DNA from 2 places in the Luteipulveratus halotolerans genome. Region 2 is predicted to be linked to the other one. Evidence: riboswitches for the same ligand, from Rfam matches in the RefSeq annotation. Region 2 holds a riboswitch; the other holds the start of a gene.
The links. Region 2 has a riboswitch for S-adenosylmethionine ahead of VV01_RS02770 (MetQ/NlpA family ABC transporter substrate-binding protein). Riboswitches for the same ligand answer to the same signal wherever they lie in the genome.
Positions count from the first base shown of each region.

Region 1: linked by a shared signal. The riboswitch ahead of VV01_RS05845 (aminotransferase class V-fold PLP-dependent enzyme) and the one ahead of VV01_RS02770 (MetQ/NlpA family ABC transporter substrate-binding protein) in region 2 are both predicted to bind S-adenosylmethionine.

Region 1 is NZ_LAIR01000002.1:1,105,829-1,109,877, forward strand. It holds gene VV01_RS05845 (aminotransferase class V-fold PLP-dependent enzyme) at 1-1,185, opposite strand, end outside; SAM riboswitch class IV at 1,202-1,314, opposite strand; gene VV01_RS05850 (DNA translocase FtsK) at 1,485-4,049, shown strand, end outside.
Region 2 is NZ_LAIR01000002.1:476,830-480,878, reverse strand. It holds gene VV01_RS02780 (hypothetical protein) at 1-1,033, opposite strand, end outside; gene VV01_RS23770 (NAD-dependent epimerase/dehydratase family protein) at 1,033-2,046, opposite strand; SAM riboswitch class IV at 2,210-2,321, shown strand; gene VV01_RS02770 (MetQ/NlpA family ABC transporter substrate-binding protein) at 2,517-3,473, shown strand; gene VV01_RS02765 (methionine ABC transporter ATP-binding protein) at 3,470-4,049, shown strand, end outside.

The sequences.
Region 1 (4,049 bases), 630 kb from region 2:
CAACGTCTCGCACAGCAGGTGGGCGCAGAACCGTCCGTCGCGCACGGCCAGGCCGTACTCGTCGGCGAGCACCTGCGACACCAGTGACGGGGCGTACCCGTCGACGGTGAACGTCGCGACGCCCACGCCGTCGGCAGCCGGGCCGAGGACGTGGTGCAGCGTCACGCCGGGGATCTCGGTGAGGCCCGCGCGCAGCGCGTCGAGCAGCTCGGCCTCGTGAGCCTCGATCGCGTCGCGATGGGCCGAGATCGTCGCGCAGGCGCTGGCCAGGGCGATGGCACCGACGGCGTTGGGCGTACCGCCCTCGTGCCGCGCCGGGCCTTCCTGCCAGCGCGTGTGCTGGTGCGAGACCGTGTGGGTGGCGCCGCCCGCGGGGAGGTAGGGCTCGGAGGCGTCGAGCCAGTCGGTGCGGCCGACGAGCGCGCCCGCACCGTAGGGCGCGTAGGTCTTGTGGCCCGAGAAGGCCACCCAGTCGACGTCGAGCTCGCTGATGTCGACCCGGCGATGCGGAGCCAGCTGCGCGGCATCGAGCACCGTCCGCGCGCCGTAGCGGCGGGCGACCGCGGCCAGGTCGGCGACCGGCCAGATGTCGCCGGTGACGTTGCACGCGCCGGTGATCACCACGAGTGCGGGCTCAGCGGGATCGAGGGCCGCGAGGGCGTCGTCGAGCAGCGTGACGGACTCCTCGGCGCTGGTCGGCACGGGGATGCGCGTGGTCCGGGCGACGGTCCAGGGGAGCAGTGCCGCATGGTGCGCGGACTCGAACACCAGCACGTTGGTGCGCGGCGGCAGCGTGTGCGCGAGCAGGCGCAGGGCGTCGGTGGTGTTGCGGGTGAAGACGACCTCGTCGTCGGCCCGGGCTCCGACGAACTGGCCGACCTCGCCGCGAGCCTGCTCGAACCAGTCGGTCGTGAGGCGGCTGGTGTATCCCGCACCGCGGTGGACCGAGCCGTAGCGCCGCTGGACCGCCTCGACGGCGTCGGTGACGGCGACCAGAGCCGGCGTCGTGGCCGCGTGGTCGAGGTTGCCGAAGTCGACGACCGTGCGGTGGATGGTGGGTACGCCGAGCTCGGCGCCGACGGTGAGCGGCAGGTCACCGGTCGTCCGAGGTGCAGGACGCGGGCTCTGGCGAACCAGGCTCAGGCGGGGCGCAGGGGCAGCGGGGGAGTGGGGTGCCGTCGACACAGGGACGCTCCTTGGACGTTCGCGCTTGCCGAGGGCGGATGCCGTCGGCCGGGTCGTCACCCGGAGCACCCCACCGCGATGGAGGGTTGCCGCTCAGCCAGCCGGGGCTTGTCGCTGAGACTCTTGACCTGTCCCCGACGATAGCCACAGCCGTCGCCGGGGGTCCATCCCGTGGGCAGCAAGTCTTGACATCTGAGAGCGCACCGAGCCGCACGCCGGCTGCCGCGCCGGCCGAGAAAAGCCGCCGCACCCCGCGTGTGACCTATGGGTCTGATGGGGTTCGCGACTACTCTGCGAGCGTGGCCACACGTCAGTCCACGTCGTCCAAGACCGGCTCCAGCGGGAACCGGTCGACGTCGGCGCGTCCGAAGTCCTCAGGCCGTCGTACCTCGACCCGCCCACCGGCCAAGAAGGGTGCCGCGACCGCTCGCGGCAGCCGTCCGGCCCAGGGTGGAGGTCTGCCCCTGCCGCTGCGCGCCGTGCGCGGCACCTGGATGGGAGTCGCACACGTGGCCGGTGGAGCCGCACGACGCGTGGGCACGTCCGCGCGCGACCTCGAGCCCGAGCACCGCCGCGACGGCATCGGCTTCCTGCTGATCGCGCTGGCGATCGTGGTCGCCGCCCGTGAGTGGTGGGGCCTGTCGGGCCGCTTCGGCGACATCGTCCACTCGGTCGTGGCCGGCACCTTCGGGGTCGCCGGCTTCGCCCTTCCGCTGGTCCTGCTGCTGCTCGGCGTGCACATGATGCGCTCGCCCAAGGGGCACCAGCCCACCAACCGCATCATCATCGGTCTGGTCATGCTGGCGTTCTCGGCGTGCGGCCTGGCGAGCCTCGCCAAGGGCATGCCCGAGCCGTCCGAGGGCACCGAGGCGGTCAACCGGGCCGGCGGCATGATCGGCTACCTCGCCTCGAGCCCGCTCGTCGCCGGCGTCCGCGTGTGGGGCACCGTGCCGATCCTGCTGCTGCTCGGGATCTTCGGCCTCCTGGTCGTCACCGCGACGCCGGTCCACCAGATCGGCTACCGCCTGCGTGAGGCCCGCGACCGGCTCCTCTACTACAGCGAGTCCGACAGCACCGACGACGAGCTCGACGCCGTCGCAGCCGACCGCCACGGCGCCGACATCGACGGCAAGAAGCGCCGGCGTACGACCCGCAAGGCCAAGACCGAGGACGACGACAGCGTCGTCGGCGACGAGGCGTTCGAGCAGGCCGCCCAGGTCGCCCCTCGACGGACCAAGAGCGGGCGCGCGCTGCGCCCGGGCGAGAAGGCACCCGCCGACGACGTCGAGGTCTACGACCACGACGAGGTCGAGGGCGCGACGAGCGGCGGTGCAGCGGCCGAGGCCCTCGAACGCGCCAAGCGCGGCAGCAAGCTGCCCAAGCCCCAGCCCGGGGCGCTCGCCGAGCAGACCAGCCGCGGCCTGGAGGCGCCGCCCACCCAGCAGCTGCCGCAACGGGTCGAGCAGCTCGCGCTGGCGGGCGACGTCACCTACACGCTGCCCGAGAGCCAGCTGCTCGAGCAGGGCACGCCCCACAAGTCGCGCTCGGCGGCCAACGACAAGGTGGTCGAGGCGCTCACCGAGACGCTGGAGTCGTTCGGCGTCGACGCCCAGGTCACAGGCTTCACCCGTGGGCCGACCGTCACCCGCTACGAGGTCGAGCTCGGCACCGGCACCAAGGTCGAGCGGGTCACCGCGCTGTCCAAGAACATCGCGTACGCCGTCGCCTCGGCCGACGTGCGCATCCTCAGCCCGATCCCGGGCAAGAAGGCCATCGGCATCGAGATCCCCAACACCGACCGCGAGACGGTCAGTCTGGGCGACGTGCTGCGCAGCCAGGCGGCGCGCGGCAACGAGCACCCGATGGTGATGGGCGTCGGCAAGGACGTCGAGGGCGGCTACGTCACCGCCAACCTCGCCAAGATGCCGCACATGCTCGTCGCGGGTGCGACCGGCGCCGGTAAGTCCAGCTTCGTCAACTCGATGATCACCTCGATCCTGATGCGCGCGACGCCCGACGAGGTGCGCATGGTGCTCGTCGACCCCAAGCGGGTCGAGCTCACCGGCTACGAGGGCATCCCGCACCTGATCACGCCGATCATCACCAACCCCAAGAAGGCCGCCGAGGCGCTCCAGTGGGTCGTGCGCGAGATGGACACGCGGTACGACGACCTCGCGGCGTTCGGCTACAAGCACATCGACGACTTCAACAAGGCCGTCCGCGCGGGCAAGGTCCAGCCGCAGCCGGGGTCCGAGCGTGTCATCCAGCCCTACCCCTACCTGCTGGTCATCGTCGACGAGCTCGCCGACCTGATGATGGTCGCGCCGCGCGACGTCGAGGAGTCGATCGTCCGCATCACCCAGCTGGCACGTGCCGCCGGTATCCACCTGGTGCTCGCGACCCAGCGCCCGTCGGTCGACGTCGTCACGGGTCTGATCAAGGCCAACGTGCCGTCACGACTGGCGTTCGCGACGTCGTCCCTGGCCGACTCCCGCGTCGTGCTCGACCAGCCCGGCGCCGAGAAGCTCATCGGCCAGGGTGATGCGCTGTTCCTGCCCATGGGTGCCTCCAAGCCCATGCGTGTGCAGGGCGCCTGGGTCAAGGAGTCGGAGATCCAGGGCGTGGTCGCACACGTCAAGGAACAGCTGACGCCGCGCTACCGCGACGACGTCACGGTGAGCGCGCCCAAGAAGGAGATCGACGAGGACATCGGTGACGACCTCGACGTGCTGCTGCAGGCGGCCGAGCTGATCGTCACCAGCCAGTTCGGCTCCACCTCGATGCTCCAGCGCAAGCTGCGCGTCGGGTTCGCCAAGGCCGGCCGCCTCATGGACCTCCTCGAGTCGCGCGGTGTGGTCGGCCCG
Region 2 (4,049 bases):
CCGGCCGCTCGGCATCGCCCCACCACCACAGCGCGAGCAGCCCGCCCGCGAGCAGCAACGGGGTGACCACGGCCGCCGCTGCGTCGCCGACGAGCAGGCCGGTCACCAGGTAACGCCCGCCGTCGGCGTACTCCTCCTCACGCAGATAGCCCGGCAGGTAGCCCAGCACTGCGGGTCCGACGGCGACGACGTGCGGCAGATAGCCGAGCACGAGCACCGTGAGCGCTCCGGCCGTCATCCGCGACGGCCGGCGCCCCGCCGTGGCGAGCAGGACGACCGGGAACAGCTTGGTCGCGACCGCGGCCCCGAAGGCCAGCCCGGCGGCGTACGTCCTGCGGCGGTCCAGCGCGAGCAGCCCGAGCACGCTGAGCAGCACGGCGAGCCAGTCGATGTGAGCGTTGTTGGTCGCCTCGACCGCGACCAGCGGGTTGAGCGCCCACACCGCGACCCACCACAGCGGCGTCCCGCGCGTGCGGCTCCAGCGCACGAGCAGCAGTGCCACGGCGAGGACGCCGATCGCTGCGGACACCTGTAGCGGCCGGTGCGAGTCATGGCCGGCGCCGGCCACCCGCATCGCCACGAACGCGTTCTGCGCCACCGGCGGGTAGATCGTGTGGACCGTCGGGCGATTGATCTCGGTGCACACCTCGTCAGCCCGGTGCGCCGGGCACGGACGCTCGGTCGGGAACGCGAACTCGCCACGCAGCGGGGTGAGCTCGGCGTCGACCGGCGCGTACCGGTACGGGTCGGTGCCGCTCAGCTGCACCTTCGCGTCCCAGACGTAGCGGAAGTCGTCGTCGCTGCTCGACGGAGCCGCCGTGAGCGCGACGACCTGAAGGAGCGCGCACCCGCCGAGGAGTACGCCGGCCAGGACTCGTCGGGACAACACGGTGCGGCGCAGCCACCACAGCAGGGCGAGGAGCACCCCGAAGGCAGCCACCTGGGACCAGACCTGCACCGCATGGTCGCCCGGGTGATGCACGAAGACGGTGACGCCGACGACCATCAGGCCGACGAGTCCTCCAGCAACCATCACGCCCCCATCGTCGCCGGTAGAACGAGCGAGATCGACCGGATACCAACGTGTTCCGCACTTCGTAAGGGTCGAATCGGGGCCGTCGGCAGCACGATGGACCCATGCCGCCGACGCTCCCCCGCCTGCCCGATGCCCCACCCTCGTGGTGGCCGTCGTCCGACCCGTGACCGACGCGTGGCCGGCCGCTCACCGCTCGCCTCGGGCTCGCCGTCGGCGTGACCATGCTCGTCTGCTTCGCGACCGGGCTGATCAGCCAATACCACGCGCATCCGTGGGGGTGGCTGCCTCCGCCGGCCTCGCCGGCGTGGGGATACCGCCTCACCCAGGGCGTCCACGTGATCACCGGCATCGCGGCGATCCCGCTGCTGCTGGCCAAGCTGTGGTCCGTGCAGCACCGGCTGCGCCAGTGGCCACCGGTGCGTTCGCTCGTGCACGGCGCCGAGCGTGCGGCGGTCGGGCTGCTCGTCGCCGCAGCGCTGCTCGAGCTGGTCACGGGCTTCCTCAACGTCCTGCAGTACTACCCGTGGCCCTGGGACTTCGTCGCCGTCCACTTCGCGACGGCCTGGTTGCTGGTCGGCGCGCTGCTGGTGCACGTGGCGGCCCAGCTGCCCGCGATCCAGGAGGGGCTGCGCACCCGGCTCTCGTGGTCGCCCGCGAGTGACGCCGTGCTGAGGGCAACGGCCGCGCCCTTCTCCGTAGACGACCATCGAGCTCGCGAGCACCAGCCTGCGCACGCCACGGCGTGCCATCGCTGCCAGCAGCGTGGTCGTGCCGACGTCGTTGTGCGAGGCGTACGCCGGCAGGTCCGCCACGTCGACGCCGCGCCCGACCTTGGCCGCCAGGTGCGCGACGACGTCGACGCGGTGCACCGCGCGCTCGGCCACGTCCGGGTCGCGTACGTCATCACCGTCGACCAGGTCGAGCCGGGTCACGTCGTGACCGGCTGCCGTCGCAGCGTCCACGACGTGCCGTCCGATGAACCCGGCGCCGCCGGTCACGAGCAGTCTCATGTACTCACGCTAGGCGCGAGACCTGTTGGGACACAGCGGGATCGGCCCCGTCAGGCGATCGTTCCGCACTTCGTCACATCCGGTCCCGACGTGACCCACGTCATAATCCCGTGTTGGGTTACCCATTTGACTTCCCGCTGAACGCGTTCTTACCGTAGGCCCAGGTCATGAGACCCAGCGACAAGCCCTGGCTTGCTGGGCGGCAACCCTCACGGACGTGGCGGGGTGCTCCAGGTGACGACCGGGCGCGACCAACCCTCGCGCAAGCACTCCACTCCCGTAGTGGCCGACCTTCGAGGACGCCCATGCACCACCACACGCACCACTCGGCACCGACGACCACCCGTCGTTGCTGCTGTCCGCGCTGCCGCTGACAGGCGCGCCGCACAGCCCTCACGCACCCACCGCAGCAACCCCGCAGGGGTCGGCTGACCCTGCCGTCCTCCCTGCCCGCACCGAAAGGAACCACCATGTCCGAGACCCCGAAAACCCCTGAGAATGTTGACGGTTCGACGCCCGCGCTGCCCGACAAGCCCGGCCGCGGCAAGGGCGCTCTGTTCGGCGCTGCAGCCGCCGGCGTCGTCGTCCTCGTCGCCGCCGGCTTCGCGATCAAGGCCGTCGCGTCCGACGACGACGAGGGCGGCACGCAGACCGTCAGCATCGGGACGACCGAGGCGAGCGCGCCCTACTGGAAGCCGCTGCAGGACCTCGCCGCCAAGCAGGGCATCACCATCAAGGTGGTCAACTTCGGTGACTACACGCAGGCCAACCCCGCCCTCGCGCAGAAGCAGACCGACCTCAACCTGTTCCAGCACCTGCAGTTCCTCGCGACGTACGACGTCGAGGCGGACCAGGACCTGACGCCGATCGGCTCGACGGTCGTCGTACCGCTGGGTGTCTACTCCAAGAAGCACACGGCGCTCAACCAGATCCCCCAGGGCGGCAAGGTCGCGATCCCCAACGACCCGACCAACCAGGCGCGGGCGCTGCTCGTGCTGCAGCAGGCCGGCCTGCTCAAGCTCAAGGGCGGCGGCAACACGCTGTCGACCCCCAAGGACATCGACACCGGCGCCTCCAAGGTCACCGTCGCCCCGGTCGACGCCGCGCAGACCGTGGCCTCGCTGCCGTCTGTCGACGCGTCGGTGATCAACAACAACTTCGCCCTCGACGCCAAGCTCGACCCGAAGAAGGCGCTGTTCAACGACGACCCGAAGCGCCCGGAGGCCGAGCCCTACATCAACGCGTTCGTCGCGCGCGCCGAGGACAAGGACAACCCGACCTACCTCAAGATCGCGAAGCTCTACCACGACCCCTCGGTGATCACGCAGGTCGAGGCGTACTCCAAGGGCACCGCGGTCATCGTCGACAAGCCGCGGGCCGACCTGGTGAAGATCACGGACAAGCTCAAGGCGGACGCGAAGAAGTGACTGAGCACGACGCACTGATCGAGCTGCGGGGCGTCGGCAAGACGTTCACGCGCGGCAAGAGCACCGTCACGGCCCTGCGGGACATCGACCTCGATGTCCCGCAGGGTCGGGTGTCGGCGGTCATCGGTTACTCGGGCGCCGGCAAGTCCACGCTCGTACGCCTCATCAACGGTCTCGAACGCCCCACCGAGGGCAGCGTCGTCGTCGACGGCAAGGACCTGACTTCGTTGAGCGCCAAGGAGATTCGTGAGGTGCGTTCGCGCATCGGCATGATCTTCCAGCAGTTCAACCTGTTCTCCTCACGCACCGTCTTCGGCAACATCGCCTACCCGTTGCAGCTGGCCGGCTGGTCGAAGGAACGGCAGAAGGCACGCGTCGCCGAGCTGCTGTCGTTCGTCGGCCTCACCGACAAGGCGTGGGCCTACCCCGAGGAGCTGTCCGGCGGCCAGAAGCAGCGCATCGGCATCGCCCGCGCGCTCGCGACCAGCCCGCCGATCCTGCTCGCCGACGAGGCCACCAGCGCCCTCGACCCCGACACGACGCAGGACGTGCTGCGGCTGCTGCGCCGGGTCAACG